DNA from 4 places in the Rhodococcus sp. NPDC057529 genome. Region 2 is predicted to be linked to each of the others. Evidence: riboswitches for the same ligand, from Rfam matches in the RefSeq annotation. Region 2 holds a riboswitch; each other region holds the start of a gene.
The links. A riboswitch is a leader RNA that binds a small molecule or an ion and turns the genes downstream of it on or off. The one in region 2 is predicted to bind cobalamin.
Positions count from the first base shown of each region.

Region 1: linked by a shared signal. The riboswitch ahead of ACFU5V_RS00330 (CbtB domain-containing protein) and the one ahead of ACFU5V_RS24010 (ABC transporter substrate-binding protein) in region 2 are both predicted to bind cobalamin.
Region 3: linked by a shared signal. The riboswitch ahead of ACFU5V_RS21645 (ABC transporter substrate-binding protein) and the one ahead of ACFU5V_RS24010 (ABC transporter substrate-binding protein) in region 2 are both predicted to bind cobalamin.
Region 4: linked by a shared signal. The riboswitch ahead of cobN (cobaltochelatase subunit CobN) and the one ahead of ACFU5V_RS24010 (ABC transporter substrate-binding protein) in region 2 are both predicted to bind cobalamin.

Region 1 is NZ_JBHVEY010000001.1:61,731-65,936, reverse strand. It holds gene ACFU5V_RS00350 (PIN domain-containing protein) at 1-607, opposite strand, end outside; gene ACFU5V_RS00345 (helix-turn-helix domain-containing protein) at 627-1,085, opposite strand; gene ACFU5V_RS00340 (alpha/beta fold hydrolase) at 1,148-1,903, opposite strand; gene ACFU5V_RS00335 (antibiotic biosynthesis monooxygenase) at 1,936-2,250, shown strand; cobalamin riboswitch at 2,301-2,434, shown strand; gene ACFU5V_RS00330 (CbtB domain-containing protein) at 2,457-2,651, shown strand; gene ACFU5V_RS00325 (CbtA family protein) at 2,642-3,439, shown strand; gene ACFU5V_RS00320 (DUF5996 family protein) at 3,480-4,206, opposite strand, start outside.
Region 2 is NZ_JBHVEY010000012.1:108,646-112,851, forward strand. It holds gene prpD (2-methylcitrate dehydratase PrpD) at 1-59, shown strand, start outside; gene prpB (methylisocitrate lyase) at 59-997, shown strand; gene ACFU5V_RS24005 (bifunctional 2-methylcitrate synthase/citrate synthase) at 997-2,142, shown strand; cobalamin riboswitch at 2,171-2,301, shown strand; gene ACFU5V_RS24010 (ABC transporter substrate-binding protein) at 2,344-3,384, shown strand; gene ACFU5V_RS24015 (FecCD family ABC transporter permease) at 3,417-4,206, shown strand, end outside.
Region 3 is NZ_JBHVEY010000010.1:250,847-255,052, reverse strand. It holds gene ACFU5V_RS21655 (ABC transporter ATP-binding protein) at 1-193, opposite strand, end outside; gene ACFU5V_RS21650 (FecCD family ABC transporter permease) at 190-1,278, opposite strand; gene ACFU5V_RS21645 (ABC transporter substrate-binding protein) at 1,275-2,270, opposite strand; cobalamin riboswitch at 2,369-2,511, opposite strand; gene ACFU5V_RS21640 (MMPL family transporter) at 2,604-4,206, shown strand, end outside.
Region 4 is NZ_JBHVEY010000005.1:395,958-400,163, forward strand. It holds gene cobN (cobaltochelatase subunit CobN) at 1-1,568, opposite strand, end outside; cobalamin riboswitch at 1,624-1,767, opposite strand; gene cobG (precorrin-3B synthase) at 1,774-2,907, shown strand; gene ACFU5V_RS12605 (precorrin-8X methylmutase) at 2,932-3,558, shown strand; gene ACFU5V_RS12610 (precorrin-2 C(20)-methyltransferase) at 3,555-4,206, shown strand, end outside.

The DNA of each region.
Region 1 (4,206 bases), on a different contig from region 2:
CGGACACAGCCGGCGCCGCACCGCGGTCCGAGGTGTCGTCCCGGCCGACCAGCACCGCCCGGACCGCGTCGACGAACCGTGGGGTCAGCCGGTCGAGTGACTCGAGCAACTCACCCACCGTGCGCGGCGGGAGCGCATTCCGGGCGACCAGCAGGTGTATACGCTCGAACACCGCTTCCGAGTCGAGATCGAGCTGATCGCAGAGGAATTCGTCGGGGTGGATCGCCTCGACGTCGTACGGGTCGAGTGCCGCCGGCGGGAAGTCCGTCAGGTTGGCGGTCACGATCAAGGCCGCACCGGACCGTACCGCCGCGGCCAGGACGTGCCGGTCCTTCGGATCGTTGGTCATCGCGGGGATCAACTCGCGGTACCCGCGTGACTCCTCCTCCGCGAACGGGAACGCCCTGCGCATCTGGTGGACCCGACGCGCCGCCTGCTCCGGCGACTTGCCGAACCTCTCCCCGGCCAGGTCGCGCTCCACCTCGTCGAGCAGGTCCGGCGTCCACACCGGCCGGAACAATTCGGCATCGGCCAGGGTCAGCAGCAGGTTGTTCAGGACCTGCGGGAGCAGGACGCACCCGTCGAGAACCACCCGAAAGGCAGCCATCGGTTGTCCTGCCCCTCGATCAGCGGGTCGAGACGAAGCCGTCAGCGGCGTCGCCGGGGTCCGGGGTTTCCTCCTGCGCCATCTCCTCGAACACCTGACCGCGTCGCGCACGCTCGTGTTGTCGGAATGCGAGCACGTCCGCCAACTCCACCCGCCGATGCCTGCCCGGCGACGAGTACGGAATCTTCCCGGCCTCCAGCAACCGCACCAGCGTCGGCCGGGTAATACCCAGCAGTTCCGCGGCCTCCTGCGTCGTCAGCACCGTCCGATGCGGCTCCACCGTCACCGCCTGCCCCCGGTCCAGAGCCGTGACCGCGTCGACGAGCAAACCCCGGACACTGTCCGGCAATGGCGCCGAACCCTCCGGGGTCGAGATCGTCACATCGTCCTGACCAGCGAGAAGATACTTCAACGCGGTGAGAATTTCGCGATCGTCGGAGCCCGGTGGCAACACCGTGTGGTTCATCAGAGCGGCCATACCTCAACGATAAAACGAAAAAAACGAACACACAATGTCCTCCGCAGCGGACGAGGCGGATCTCAGCCGAGCCCGTCGAGGAATTCCTCGACCACTTTCCGGTACTGCTCCGGCTGGTCGTCGTGGACGAGGTGCCCGGCCTGCGCGATGCGGACGTACTCGGCGCCGGGATGCCGCTCCGCCATGGTCCGCATCTGGCCGTCCGGGGTGATGGTGAACTCCCCCTCGATCAGCAGGGCCGGAACGGTGATCGACGCCCACTGGTCCCAGAAGTGCCTGTCGCCCCACTCCGCCGAGATGTCGCGGAACGTGTCGACGTCGCCGTGCAGGTACCAGCCGTCGGCGCGCTTCTCGAACGAATTCAGGAAGTACTGTCCGGCAACCGGACCGAAGAACTCGAACAGATCCTCCCGGGTCGCGAACGGTTGCGGCCAGTTCGAGATCATCGCCGCCCAGTCGTCGGCGGTGCGGCCGCGGAAGTCGGGGGCCATGTCTTCGAGGACGAGCGCCGACACCGTCTCCGGATGCTCGGCAGCCAGGCACCAGGCGTGCAGGGCGCCCATCGAATGGCCGATCACCACCCACGGCCCGGCGACGGGCGCGAGTGCCGTGGACAGGTCCGCGACGAACGCTTCCGTCGTCAACCGCGACGGCGCGGGCCTGCCGTGGCCTGCGGCGTCGAACGTGAAGACGTGGCCGTGCTCGCGCAGCCACGGCACGTGCCGTCCCCACGTCCGGGCACTGCCCATCAACCCGTGCAGCAGCAGAATCGGCTGTCCCGCCCCACCCTCGTCGTGCAACGCACTCTCACCCGCCACCACTCCGACGCTAGCGGAGTAACCTCGCCCGCATGGCAGTGGTGAAGATCAACGCAATCGAAATCCCCGAGGGTGCGGGCCCCGAACTCGAGAAGCGCTTCGCGGCGCGCGCGCACGCAGTGGAGAACTCTCCCGGCTTCCTCGGCTTCCAGCTCCTGCGTCCGGTGCAGGGCGAGAACCGCTACTTCGTCGTCACGCAGTGGGAGAGCGAAGAGGCATTCGCGGCGTGGCGCGACGGTCCGGCCCGGGAAGCACACGCGGGTGAGCGGAAGAAGCCGGTGGCATCCGGTGCGTCGCTGCTGGAGTTCGAGGTCGTACTCGACGTCGCGGCGGCGAACAAGAGCTGAGCGGCAGGGGCTGGCCGAGGATTGACACGACGGCCCGCCGGGTGCAAAAGTTCGCAGGACAATGCGATGGTTCGGCAGGAATCCGGTGCAATCCCGGAGCGGTCGCGCCACTGTAAATCGGAGTAGTCCCTCACGGGAACCACCTCGACAGCCAGATACTGCGGCCATCGCCTGGACCTAGGGGACGCGAAATCCCAGGAGGAACTATGGCACTCGCCTACGCACCCGGCTCGTCGGTCGACACGACCCGCCTCGCCGTCATCTCTTTCGCGATCGTTCTGTTCGCGATGCTCGCTCTCTACCTCGTGGGATTCGACCAGGGCGCGATCTCGCGCAGCGGCATGTACATGCATGAATTGATGCACGACGGCCGCCACCTCCTGGGTCTGCCATGCCACTGACCGATTCCTTCACGAAACTCCTCATCCGCGGCCTGCTGGCCGGCCTGATCGCAGGCATCCTGGCCGGTGGCGTCGCGTTCGTTCTCGGTGAGTCGCACATCGACGCGGCCATCGCGATCGAAGAATCGCACAGCGCCGCCGAACCCGAAGGCCACTCGCACGACGCCACCGCGGCGGAGGAACCGGCCGGGCACTCGCACGACGAGGAAGAGGCACTCGTCAGCCGCGACGGGCAGCGCTTCGGGCTGTTCCTCGCCACGTCCCTCGCGGGACTGGCACTGGGAGCGATCTTCGCCGTCGTCGCGAACTACGCGCGTCGGGTGACGACGCTGTCGGGACCGTTGCTCGGCCTGACCCTGGCCACCTTCGGCTGGCTGGCAATCGAGGCGGTGCCGTTCTTCAAGTACCCCGCCAACCCGCCCGCAGTCGGAGACCCCGAGACGATCAACCAGCGCACCTGGCTGTGGCTTGCCGCGGTCGCGCTGGGCCTGCTCGCCGTGGTGGCGTCCGTCTTCGCGGCGAAGGCCGTCGCCGCACAGGAGTTCCTGTCGGTGCGGATCGCGGCGCCGGTTGTCGCGTTCCTCGTGGTGGCGACCATCGGATATCTGGTGCTGCCCACGATCAACGAAGTGGGTGACGACTTCCCCGCGGTGCTGCTGTGGCAGTTCCGGCTGTCGTCCCTCGCGACGCAGGCCACGCTGTGGCTGGTTCTCGGACTCGTGTTCGCGTTCCTCACGGAGCGTGCCACCCGGGCCACCGCGCCCGCGCGGGCGAACGCCTCTGCCTGACCATGTGAGTGGCACCGTGTGCCGGAGCACACCGTGCCACTCACATGGGGTGGGCGTCCCAACGGGACGGGTCCGTCTCCAGAGCGGCCCGGTCCCAGCCACCCCGATCGGCGGCCGCGTCGTACGTGCTGTGCAGGAACTTCAGCAGAGCCGCGTCGGGATCGTCCGCGGTGCGGACGGTCTCGTACGGCAGCAGGAATTGCCGGAACTCCGCGCTGTAGAACGCCCCTTCGGGCCCGATCGGGTAGTCGGCGAAGCCGTCCGGTTCCGGATAGGCGTACGCGTAGAACGCACCTTCGACGCCACCGCCGGGCCAGAATCCGCAGCTGCTCAGCTCGTGTGAGTAGCCCTCGACCATCACCCAGTCTCCGCAGTTCGGCGCTCCGCCAGGGTGAGTCGGCGCGCTTCGACCGGAGAACCGGGTGCAGGCCAGGTCGAGCGCACCCCAGAAGAAGTGCACGGGACTGACCTTCCCGATGAAATGGGCACGGAATTCGTGCAGCACACGGTCCGCCTGCACGAGCTGCCGCCAGAACCGGTGCACCGACTCACCGTCGTACGAGCAGTGCTGCGTGTCCTCCGCGAACGGGACGGCCGTCACCACCTCGTTGGGCCTGGCCAGGATGGTCGTCGTGACGCCCAGTTCGGCCAGCGTGTCCATCGTTTCCGCATGGAAATCGGCCACCGACTTCGGTTCGAGCGCAATCGTCCCGGTGCCACCCGTGCTCGTGCGGATCACCAGCCGATGGTCTACGAAGTCGAATTCG
Region 2 (4,206 bases):
TCGCCGTGTCCGACGACGTCCTCGCCCGGGCCCCGAAGTCGCCGAAGGGATTGTTCTGATGAGCGGCCTCATCGCCGCGGCCACCGCCGCCACCGACAAACGGGCCGCGTTCCGGGCCGGACTCGCCTCGGGGACGATTCAACGGCTGCCCGGTGCGATCAACCCGCTGACCGCGAAACTGATCCAGCAGATCGGGTTCGAGGGCGCCTACGTCTCCGGCGGCGCGTTCTCCGCCGCCCTCGGCCTGCCCGACATCGGCCTGACCACCCTCACCGAGGTCGCTGCGCACAGCGCGCAGATCGCCCACATCACCGACCTGCCCGTCCTCGTCGACGCCGACACCGGATTCGGCGAACCGATGTCCGCGGCCCGCACCGTCACCGTGTTCGAGGACGCCGGGATCGCCGGATTGCACCTCGAGGATCAGGTCAACCCGAAACGGTGCGGGCACCTCGACGGCAAGGCCATCGTGCCCACCGAGGAGATGATCCGCCGGCTGCGGGCCGCGGTCACCGCGCGGCGGGACCCGGACTTCGTGATCTGCGCCCGCACCGACGCCGCCGGGATCGGTGACATGTCCGCCTCCGGCAGGGTCGGCATCGACGCGGCGATCGAGCGGGCCGAGGCGTACGCCGACGCCGGCGCCGACCTCATCTTCACCGAGGCCCTGCACACCGAGGAAGAATTCGCGAAGTTCCGGGCCGCGGTGGACATTCCGTTGCTGGCGAACATGACCGAATTCGGCAAATCCGAGTTGATCCCGGCGCAAACGCTGCAAGACATCGGCTACAACGCGGTGATCTATCCGGTCACCACCTTGCGGTTGGCGATGGGCGCCATCGAGGCCGGGCTACGTGAAATCCACGACAAGGGCACCCAGGAGGGGCTGCTCGGCCGGATGCAGACCCGGTCGCGCCTGTACGAGGTGCTCGAGTACGAGCGGTACAACGAGTTCGATTCCGGCGTCTTCAACTTCACACTCACGGGGAGCCAGTGATGACCGAAACCGCGATACCCACCATCTACAAGGGGCTGGCCGGTGTCGTCGTCGACACCACCGCCATCTCGAAGGTGGTGCCGGAGACCAATTCGCTGACCTACCGCGGCTACGCGGTGCAGGATCTGGCGGCGCATTGCAGCTTCGAGCAGGTCGCGTATCTGCTGTGGAACGGGGAACTGCCCACCGACGCGCAGCTGGCCCTGTTCACCCAGCGTGAGCGGGCCGCCCGCCGGGCCGACCGGTCGCTGCTGTCGCTGGTGACGAAGCTGCCGGAGAACTGCCACCCGATGGATGTGGTGCGCACCGCGATCAGCTACCTCGGCGCCGAGGACCCGGAAGAGGACGACAACACCCCTGGCGCCAACCGGGCCAAGGCGTTGCGGATGATGGCGGTGCTGCCGACCATCGTGGCCGCCGACCACCGTCGCCGCCGCGGCCTCGACCCGATCGCCCCGCACAGCCATCTGGGTTTCGCGGAGAATTTCCTGCACATGTGCTTCGGGGAGGTGCCGGCCCCGGAGTTGGTGACGGCGTTCGAGGTGTCGCTGATCCTCTACGCCGAGCACTCCTTCAACGCGTCCACGTTCGCCGCCCGGGTGGTGACGTCGACGCTCTCCGACATCTACAGCGCCGTCACCGCCGCCATCGGGGCGCTGAAGGGGCCACTGCACGGCGGCGCCAACGAGGCCGTCATGCATCACATGCTCGAGATCGGCGACCCCGCCCTCGCCGAGCAGTGGCTGCTCGGCAAGCTCGCCGCCAAAGACAAGGTGATGGGCTTCGGGCACCGCGTCTACAAGAACGGCGACTCCCGCGTTCCCACCATGAAGCAGGCCTTCCTCGACGTCGCCGCCCGCACCGACGGCGACAGGTGGGTGCAGATGTACGAAATCCTCGAGAAGACGATGAACGAGGCCACCGGCATCAAACCGAACCTCGACTTCCCCACGGGCCCCGCCTACTACCTGATGGGCTTCGACATCGAGGTGTTCACCCCGATCTTCGTGATGAGCCGCATCACCGGGTGGGCCGCCCACATCATCGAGCAGGGCCACTCGAACGCGCTGATCCGCCCACTGTCCGAGTACACCGGCGTCGCGCAGCGTGCCCTGATGCGCTTCGCGCCCGTGAGTACTTGTTAACCGCCGGCGGTTAACAAGTACTCACAGGGGCTATGGTGTCCGGGGCCGTCCGTACGGCCACGATCGGCGAGGGAACCCGGTGCGAATCCGGGACTGACGCGCAACGGTAACGGCCCCCGGGCCGGAGTCCGACTACTCACCGATCGAGTTGTGACGATCCTCGGCTCCGCGACTGGGCCCTGATGAAGGAGTTCGCTCTTCATGCGCACGTCTTGGCGGCACCTCGCTGCTCTCACCGCCGTCTCGGCCGTCCTGGTCTCGGCATGCTCGTCGTCCTCGTACGAACCGGCGCCCGGCAAGGCCTCGGAGTCCTCCGCCTACCCGATGACCCTGGAGAACTGCGGACACAGCGTCACCGTCGACGCACCACCGCAACGAGCGGTGTCGCTCAATCAGGGCTCGACCGAGATCCTGCTCTCCCTCGGCCTTGCGGACCGGATGGTCGGCACCGCCACCTGGACCGATCCCGTCCGCGACAACCTGGCCGCCGACAACGCGAAGGTTCCGCGGCTCGCCGACAACAAGCCGTCGTTCGAGGTGGTCCTCGACACCGAACCCGACTTCGTGTCGGCCTCGTTCGGCGGCACCCTCGGACCGGGCGGTGTCGCCGACCGGAATCAGTTCGACCAGTTGGGCGTTCCCAGCTACCTCTCGCCCACCGACTGCCAGGGCAAGACCGACGAGAGCGTCAACGCGGACGGGGCACGCACCGAACCACTGCGCATCGACACCGTCTACCAGGAGATCCGCGAACTCGCCGCCATCTTCGACGTCCGTGACCGCGGCGAGCAGTTCGTCGCGGAACTGCAGCAGCGGTTCGACGCCGCGTCGAGGGCGGTCGAGGCCTCCGGGGTATCGCTCGCGTACTGGTTCGCCGACACCAGCACCCCGTACATGGCGGGGTGCTGCGGATCCTCCGGCATCATCACCAACTCCGTCGGCGCCGAGAACATCTTCGCCGACACGACCAACGAATGGCCGCAAGTGAGCTGGGAGAGTGTCCTCGACCGCGACCCGACCGCTCTGGTCCTCGCGGACCTGAGTCGCCGCAGCATCGACGGCGACGCTCTCGACAGCAAGATCGCGTTCCTCGAATCGAATCCGGTCACCCAGCGGCTCACCGCCGTCCGCGACAAGAAGTACATCGTCGTCAACGGCGCCGACCTGAACCCGTCGATCCGCACCATCGACGGCGTCGAGAAGACGGCGGCCGCGCTGAAGCAGTGGGGACTGGCGAACTGACCGTGGTGGCCACACGGTTCGACTCCCGGCCGCTGCTCGGGGCATGCCTGCTCGGCGGGCTCGCCGTGCTGGCGGCGTCGATCGCCGTCGTCATCACGATCGGACCCGCCAGCCTGTCCGTCGGCGACGTCTACGCGGTCGTGTTCGAGCGCCTCGGATTCGGGAACGCCGACATCAGCCGCATCAAAGAGGGCATCGTCTGGGAACTGAGACTGCCCCGCACCCTCCTCGCCGCCGTCTGCGGCGCGGGACTCGCGCTGTGCGGGGCGATCATGCAGTCGCTGCTGCGCAATCCGCTCGCCGACCCGTTCGTGCTCGGTATCTCGTCGGGGGCGTCCACCGGGGCGGTGCTCGTCGCGGTCCTCGGTCTCGGCGCCGGGGCGGTGTCGCTGTCGGCGGGAGCGTTCGCGGGCGCGGTGATCTCGTTCGCCCTGGTGATGCTGCTCGCTGCCGGCGCGGGCGGCGGCACATCCCGGGTGGTGCTCGCGGGAGTGGCCGGGACGCAGCTGTTCTCCGCGTTGACGTCGTTCATCGTGATCTCCTCCGCGGACGCCGAACAGACCCGCGGGGTGCTGTTCTGGCTGCTCGGCTCGCTCTCCGGTGCCGATTGGGCCGACGTCACCCTGTGCGGGGCAATCACTCTCGTGGGACTGCTGGTGTGCCTGACCCAGTCGTCCGCGCTGGACGCGTTCACGTTCGGAAACACCGCGGCCGCCGCACTCGGGGTGTCTGTGCGATGGATCCGGATCCTCCTGCTGACCATCACCGCACTCGTCACCGCCGCCCTGGTGAGCGCCGCAGGCGCGATCGGGTTCGTCGGAC
Region 3 (4,206 bases), on a different contig from region 2:
TTCCGTCGACGACGACGGCGCCCGCGGTCGGGGTGAGCGCTCGATAGCAGCAGCGCAGCGCCGTGGTCTTCCCGGAACCGTTGGGCCCGACCAGCGCCAGCACCTCACCGGGACGCACGGCGAGGTCGATGCCGTGCAGCACTTCCCGCGATCCGAGTTCGGCGCGGACCCGGTGCAGACTCAGCGCGGTCACCGCTCTGCCCTCCCGTACTGCCGGTACAGCATCCACACGAAGATCGGTGCTCCCACGAGGGCGGTGACGACGCCGACGGGGACCTCGATGCTCCGCGCGACCGACCGCGCGGCCGTGTCCGCCGCGACCATCGCGATCGCGCCGAGGAACGCGGCGACCGGCAGCAGCCTGACCGCGCGGGCCCCCACGACGTACCCGGCCAGATGCGGCACGAGCAGGCCGATGAAGCCGATGCCGCCCGCGACGGACACGGCCGCTCCGGCCAGCATCGACACCCCGAGCAACTGCACGACGCGGAAGCGCCGCACGTTCATCCCCAGGGCGGCGGCGCCGTCGTCTCCCGCCTGCAGCAGGTCGATACGGCTCGCACTCAGCATCATCGCCGCCCCGACCGTCGCGAGTGCGACGGCCGGGACGATCGCCGTCGACCAGCGTGAGTCGCCGAAACCGCCCGCCAGCCAGTGCATCACCGAACTCAGTTGGTGCTCGTCGGCGACGACCAGTATCGAGAACGTGATGAGAGCGGAGAACACCTGCGCCGACGCGACACCCACGAGGATGACGGCCGTCGGCTGCGGATAGCGGCCGCCGATCGCCAGCGACAGGAACAGCGGCACCATCGCGCCCAGGAACGCCGCGACGGGGACGGTGAACACGCCGAGCGCGCCCACCCCGAGCCCGAGCACCGTCACCACCACCACGCCGAAACCCGCCCCCGAGGACACGCCGAGCAGGTAGGGATCGGCCAGCGGATTGCGGGTCACCGCCTGCGCCACAGCGCCCGCGAGGGCGAGCGCGGCACCGACTGCCGCCGCGGTGAGCGCCCGCGGCAGCCGGGAGTCGAGCACGATCGATTCCCGGGCCTGCGACCACCAGGGCTCGAACGCCCCCGGGGCCACCCGGTGCGCGACGATCGCCCAGACGTCGCCGACGGGGATGCGGACGGAACCGAACGACACCGCGAGCGCGACGACGCACAGCGTCGCCAGGGCGAGCAGCGTCATCAGGCCCGTGAAACCGACGCGGGTCCGGGCCGGGTGTGTGGGCGACGCAGGTGGCGCCGCGCGTTCGGCGGTGACCGTCATCGGGCGCCGACGGCGTCCGGATGCAGCGCCCGCGCGATCGTCTCCACCGACCGCACCAGCCGCGGGCTCTCGAAGAAGTCGTCGAGCGGCACCACCACGATACGGCCGGCCTTCACGGCGGGCGTCGTCGACATGATCGGGTGCGACGTCAGGAAGTCGATCTTCGCCTGCGCACTCGTCGTGCCGTAGTCGAGGACGACGATCGCCTCCGGGGCGCGTTCACCGATGATCTCCCACGTGGACTTCGAATACGGCTTCTGCCCCTCGGCGAAGAGGTTGACCGCACCCGCGTGGTCCGCGATGAGCTGGCCGACTCCCACACCGCCGATCGTCAGAGGGACGTCCTCGCCGGAATCGTAGAAGAACGTCGGAACCGGGGTGGTGCCTGCGATCTCGTCCCGCACGGCCTGCAACCCGGACGTCACCCGGTCGGTGACGGCGCGCGCCTCGTCCGGGACGCCGAGGATCTCACCGAGCTGCGTGTAATCGCTGCGCAGCAGCCCGATGTCGGGAAAACCCTGCCCGCAGTACTCGGAGAACAGGAACGTCGGAATGCCCTGTTCGCCGAGGGATTCGCGCGAGCGCCCCTCCTTCTCGTCGAACGCGCTGCGCATGCCGCCGACCACCAGGTCGGGGTCGAGGTCCAGGATCTGTTCCCGGGTCGGGTATTCCTTCGCGAGTTTCGGGATCTTCGCGAAGGCCTCCGCGAACTCCGGCAGCGGGGTCGCGTCGCCGTACCCCGTGCCGACGATGCGATCAGCGGCCCCCATTTCGATCAGCACCTCGGTGACGTGATCGTTCATGCTGACGATGCGCTGCGGCGGGGCGTCGAACGTCTCCGTGCGATCGCAGTTGGTGACGGACACCGGTTCGGCGAAGGATTCGGCGGAAGCGGTCTGCCCCACGGACTCCCCGCGCGAACACCCGGCGACCACCAGCGCGGCCACGGCGAGGGTGACCAGACCGGTACTTCTGAACAACTGACCGTACATGTAAACCTCATTGCGGCTCAGAGCCACGAATGAGAAGCCGGCAGACGCCCACGTACAGGCGCGCCTGCGGGACTCCGCTTCGTAGACCACGACGAAAAGGATGTCGCACACCACACGCCGGGTAATCGGGCTCGCCACCGAAATGCTCTGGTGGCCTACCGTTGCGGGTCAGCGCCGGATTCGGACCGGCTTCCCCCGTGCGTGTGACTGCAAGTGCACCACCGAGTATGCACGATTTGCCGGGACCCGCGTCACACCCCCACCGGCAATCCCTCGATCCGCACTACAGTCGGCAGTCGCAGCCGACCGCCCCCGACCACCCGGAGTTGACGCATGACACGTTGGGCCTCGACCGTTGTTTCACGCAAATGGTGGGTCCTGACGCTCGCCGTGTTCGCCGTTCTGGTGAGCGGCGTGTGGGGCACCGGTGTGTTCGCGAAGCTCAGCTCCGGCGGATTCATCGACCCCGGTAGCGAATCCGCCGAGGTGGCGCGAATCGTCGAAGACAATCTGGGTCCGCAGACGCCGGACATCATCGCCATCTATACCGCACCCGACGGGAAGACCCTGGGTGACATCGGCCCCCAGGTCACCGCGAGTCTCGACCGGTTCGCCGCCGAGGTGCCGACGTATTCGGTGACGTCGTACTGGACGGCGGACGCGACGAGGAAGCACCTGATGGTGTCGGAGGACGGCACCAAGGCGTCGGCCGCGATCACCGTCGACCCGGATGCCGGGATCACCGCCGCCACGTTCAACGATCTGCTGCCGAAGCTCGAGGTGGAGGGCGTCGACACCGAGTTCGCGGGCAACTCGGTGGTGGGTGTGGCGTTCAACAACCGGCTGCAGCAGGACCTGGTGCTGGCCGAGGCGATCGCGCTGCCGATCACTCTCGTGTTGCTGGTCTTCATCTTCGGCGGACTGGTCGCCGCCGCCGTTCCGGTGTTCGTCGGGCTGCTCTCGATCTTCAGCGCCCTCGCGACGCTGCGCCTGCTGACCCTGTTCACCGACGTCAGTTCGTTCGCGATCAACGTGGCGTCCCTGCTCGGCCTGGGGCTCGCGATCGACTACGGCCTGTTCATCGTCGGCCGATTCCGCGAGGAACTCGAGTCCGGCGCCGACGTGGCCGAGGCGACCCGGCGCACCGTCCTGACCGCGGGTCGCACCGTGTTGTTCTCCGGTCTGCTTCTGGTGTGCGCGTTCTCGGGGATGCTGGTGTTTCCGCAGGACGTGATCAAGTCGCTCGGGTTCGGTGCGATGGCCGCGGTCGCGAGTGCGGCGCTGCTGTCCCTCACCGCGGTGCCCGCGCTGCTCGCGATCCTCGGTCACCGCATCAACGCGCTGAGCTGGCGCAAGGATGCGGCGCAACGCGGTGAGGTGCGCGCCCGCAAGTTCTGGGGCTCCGTCGTCACCTGGGTGATGCGTCGGCCGGTCGCCATCGCGGTCGGGATCGTCGCGGGTCTGATGGTCCTGGCGGCGCCTCTGCTCAGCGCGTCGCTCGGCGAGGTCACGTACACGGCGCTGCCCGAGAACGATCCCGCCCGTATCGCCACCGACACCCTCACCACCGAATTTCCCACCACCGGGAACGGCGCCACCCTCATCCTCCGGGGCGACGGTGTCGGCACCGCGCCGACCGCCGCCGACGGGGCCGCGGTGGCCCAGGCCGCCGGCCAGGTGCCGGGTATCGGCGCCGCCACCGTCGTCGCATCCAACGGCGAACTGGTGGCGGTGCAGGCCGTCTACTCCGAGGGAGTGACCACCGACGATCAGAGTGCGGCCGTGGACGGTCTCCGCGCCATCTCCGTCCCCGAGGGAACCGAACTGCTCGTCGGCGGCGGCCAGGCGACCGTCGACGACGGCAACGCGGCGATCGTGCACTGGATGCCGGTCATGATCGCGATCATGGTGGGTTCGACGCTGGTCCTGCTGTTCC
Region 4 (4,206 bases), on a different contig from region 2:
TGGACGACGGCGTCGGCGCCGAAACCACCCGCCGCGGCGTCCGCCGCGATCCACCGGTACGCGGCGAGGTAGTGGTGGCTCGGCGGCAGGTCCGGGTCGTGGTAGATCGCGACCGGCTTCTCCCCGAATCCGCGGGGCGGCTGCACCATCAGCACGAGGTTTCCGAACTGCATTGCGGCGATGACGATTTCACCGGCAGGGTCCTGCGACCGGTCGACGTACAGTTCGCCCGGCGCGGGTCCCCAGTGCTCCTCGACACCCTCGCGCAGTTCCGCGGGCAGCGCCGAGAACCATTCGCGGTAGCGGGCCGCGGAGATCCGGATCGGGTTGCCCTCCAGTTGCTCGGCGGTCAGCCAGTCCGGGTCCTGGCCGCCGGCGGCGATGAGGGCGTGGATCAGCGCGTCGCCGTCGCGGGCGGCGAGGCCGGGCACGGAATCCGGTCCGTCCGCGGGTCCCAGGTCGTAGCCGGCGGCCCGCATCTCGGTGAGCAACCGGATCGCGCTGGCCGGGGTGTCGAGACCGACGGCGTTGCCGATGCGGGCGTGTTTCGTCGGGTACGCCGACAGCATCAGGGCGATCCGGCGCTCGGGTGCGGGGATGTGCCGGAGCCGGGCGTGCCGGACGGCGATGCCCGCCACCCGGGAGGCGCGCTCGGCGTCGGGAACGTAGGTGGACAGGCCGTCGGCGTCGATCTCCTTGAACGAGAACGGCACCGTGATCAGCCGGCCGTCGAACTCGGGGACCGCGACCTGGGTGGCGACGTCGAGCGGGGACAGTCCGTCGTCGTTGGACTCCCACGACTCCCGGCTGCTGGTCAGGCACAGCCCCTGCAGGATCGGCACGTCCAGCGCGGCCAGCGCGGCGACGTCCCATGCCTCGTCGTCGCCGCCGGCCGAGACTCCGGCCGGCTTGGTGCCGCCGGCGGCGAGCACGGTGACCACCATCGCGTCCGCGCGGCGCAGCGTCTGCAGCAACTCCGGTTCGGCCGTGCGCAGCGACGCGCAGAAGATCGGCAGCGGGCTGCCACCTGCCGCCACGACGGCGTCGCACAGCGCCTCGATGTAGCGGGTGTTGCCGGCCAGGTGCTGGGCGCGGTAGTAGAGAACGGCGATGGTGGGGCGGTCCGGGTCGGCGTCGGGGGCGAACGGCGCGACCCCCCAGCTCGGCAGGTGTACCGGCGCCTCGAAACCGTGACCGGTCAGCAGCACGGTGTCGGACAGGAAGTGGTGCAGTTGGGCGAGGTTGTCGGCGCCGCCCTCGGCGAGATAGTTGTGTGCCTCCGCCGAGACCCCGGCCGGGACGGTCGAGCACTCCATGAGCTCCGCGTCGGGGGCGTGCTCGCCGCCGAGGACCACCACCGGAAGCCCGCCGGCCAGGACCGCGTCGAGGCCCTCTTCCCACGCCCGGCGGCCGCCGAGGATGCGCACCACGACCAGGTCGGCGCCGTCGAGCAGTCCCGGCAGATCCTCCTCGACCAGCAGCCGTGCCGGGTTGGCCCAGCGGTAGTCCGCCCCGCTGGCGCGGGCGCTGAGCAGGTCGGTGTCGGAGGTGGAGAGCAGCAGGATCACGTGTGGAGCCTTCCTGGGGGTGTCGCGCCCCGTGGCGGTGGTTCTGTGCGGAACCGGAGGTCGGAGGACGGCAGGTGAGGGTCTGGCTCGCCCACCGGTTTCGGCGAGCTCACAGTGGCGCGACCGCGCCGGATTCGCACCGGCTTCCTCTCCTGCTGTCGCAAGTGCTGGTGATGCTACCCGGGGCCGGACGTAACCTGGGACCATGGTCGACTCCCGTTCCCGCCCCGATGCATGCCCCGGCGCGTTGCAGGTCCACCAGGCGGCCGACGGTGCGCTCGCCCGGGTGCGCCTCCCCGGTGGCGTGCTGACGTCCTCCCAGTTGCAGACCCTCGCGGAGTCGGCTCGCGACCTCGGGAACGGCGAGATCGAACTGACCTCCCGCGGCAATGCGCAACTGCGGGCGGTCCGCGACCCGCTGGAGTTCGCCCGCCGCCTCGCCGGCGCGGGCCTGCTGCCGTCGGAAACGCACGAGCGGGTCCGGAACATCCTCGTCTCGCCGCTGACCGGCCGGATCGGTGGTCTCACGGACCTGCGTGATCTGGTCGGCGTGCTGGACCGGACGTTGTGCGCCGACTCCGCGTTGGCGGACCTGCCGGGCCGCACCCTGTTCACCCTCGACGACGGCCGGGGCGACGTCTCGGCGCTCGGCGGCGACTTCGGGGTCCACGCGGTCGGTGGGTCGGAGGTCGCGCTGATCCTCGCCGGTCGCGACAGCGGCGTCCGGATCCCGACGGCGGACGCGGTGTCGGTGCTCCTGAGCGCCGCCCGCGTCTTCCTGGAGCTGCGCGATCGGCACTGGCGGTTGTCGGAGATCGCGAACGGAGTCGAGCGGACCCTGTCGGCGTTGACGCTCGCACCGACCGCCGACCCGGTGCCCGGGTTCGACGAGCACCGGCCGCCGATCGGGTGGCTCGACCAGCCGGACGGCAACGTGACCCTCGGCGGCGGTCTCGCGTTCGGGGTGCTCGAGGCCCGGCTGGCGGAATTCCTCGCCGCCGTCGAGAAGCCGGTGATCGTCACGCCGTGGAAAACGGTGCTCCTGTGCGATCTGGACGAGTGGTCCGCCGAGCAGGTGGTCCGGGTCCTCGCCCCGATGGGCCTGATCTTCGACGAGAACTCCCCGTGGCTGAACGTCAGCGCCTGCACCGGGCAACCCGGGTGCGAGAAGGCGCTCGCCGATGTGCGGACCGATGCCCGGGGCGCCGTCGCGAACGGCGAACTCCCGGTGGAGGGCCGACAGCACTGGTCGGGCTGCGAGCGGTGCTGCGGCCGCCCCAAGGGCGACGTCGCCGACGTCGTCGCCACCGAGACGGGTTACCGGGTGGAGGAGCGGTGAACCCGCAGCCTCTATCGTGAGCGGATGATCGAGTACATCCGAGACGGCGCGGAGATCTACCGCCAGTCCTTCGCGACGATCCGCGCCGAGGCGGATCTCAGTGCCTTTCCCGAGGACGTCTCACAGGCCGTGGTCCGCATGATCCACGCGAGCGGTCAGGTCGATCTCGTGGACGACGTCGCGTTCACCCCCGGTGTCGTGAAGGCCGCCCGCGCGGCGCTGGCGGACGGCGCCCCCATCCTGTGCGACGCGCAGATGGTCGCTGCCGGCGTGACCCGCAAGCGTCTCCCGGCGGACAACGAGGTGATCTGCACCCTGCGCGACCCCCGGGTTCCGGTGCTGGCGGAGCAGATCGGGAACACCCGCTCGGCGGCGGCGCTCGAATTGTGGGGCAGCAAACTGGAGGGCGCCGTCGTCGCGATCGGCAACGCCCCCACGGCCCTGTTCTACCTGTTGGACATGATCGAATCCGGTGCGCCCCGGCCCGCCGCGATCGTGGGCGGCCCGGTCGGATTCATCGGTGCGGCGGAGTCGAAGGAAGCGTTGATCGAGCACCCGAGCGGACTCGACTATCTGGTGGTCCGCGGCCGCCGCGGTGGTAGTGCCATCACGGCTGCGGCGCTGAATGCGATTGCGAGCGAAGTCGAATGAGTTCCGAGGAGCGGTCGAGCGGCAAGCTGTGGGGCGTCGGCATCGGACCGGGCGACCCGGAACTGGTGACGGTCAAGGCTGCGCGGGTCATCGCCGAGGCCGACGTGGTGGCGTTCCACAGCGCCAGGCACGGCAAGAGCATCTCCCGTGCGGTCGCGGCGCCGTACCTGCGCGAGGGCCAGATCGAGGAGCACCTCGTCTACCCGGTCACCACCGAGACCGTCGATCACCCGGGCGGATACCAGGGGGCGATGGACGAGTTCTACGAGGAAGCGTCGCAGCGGCTCGCCGCGCACCTCGAGGCCGGCCGTTCGGTGGCGCTCCTCGCGGCGGGCGACCCGCTCTTCTACAGCTCCTACATGCACATGCACAAGAGGCTGGCGCAGCGCTTCGAAGCGGAGGTGATTCCCGGCGTGACGTCGATCAGCGCCGCCTCGGCCGCGCTGGCGATGCCGCTCGTCGAGGGCGAGGAAATCCTCACGGTCCTGCCCGGCACCCTGCCGCGCGCCGAGCTGACGCGGCGTCTGCGGGAGACCGACGCCGCCGCCATCCTGAAACTCGGACGCACCTACCCGGCGGTGCGGCAGGCGTTGAAGGATTCCGGTCGCATCGACGAGACGTGGTACGTCGAGCGGGCCAGCACGACCC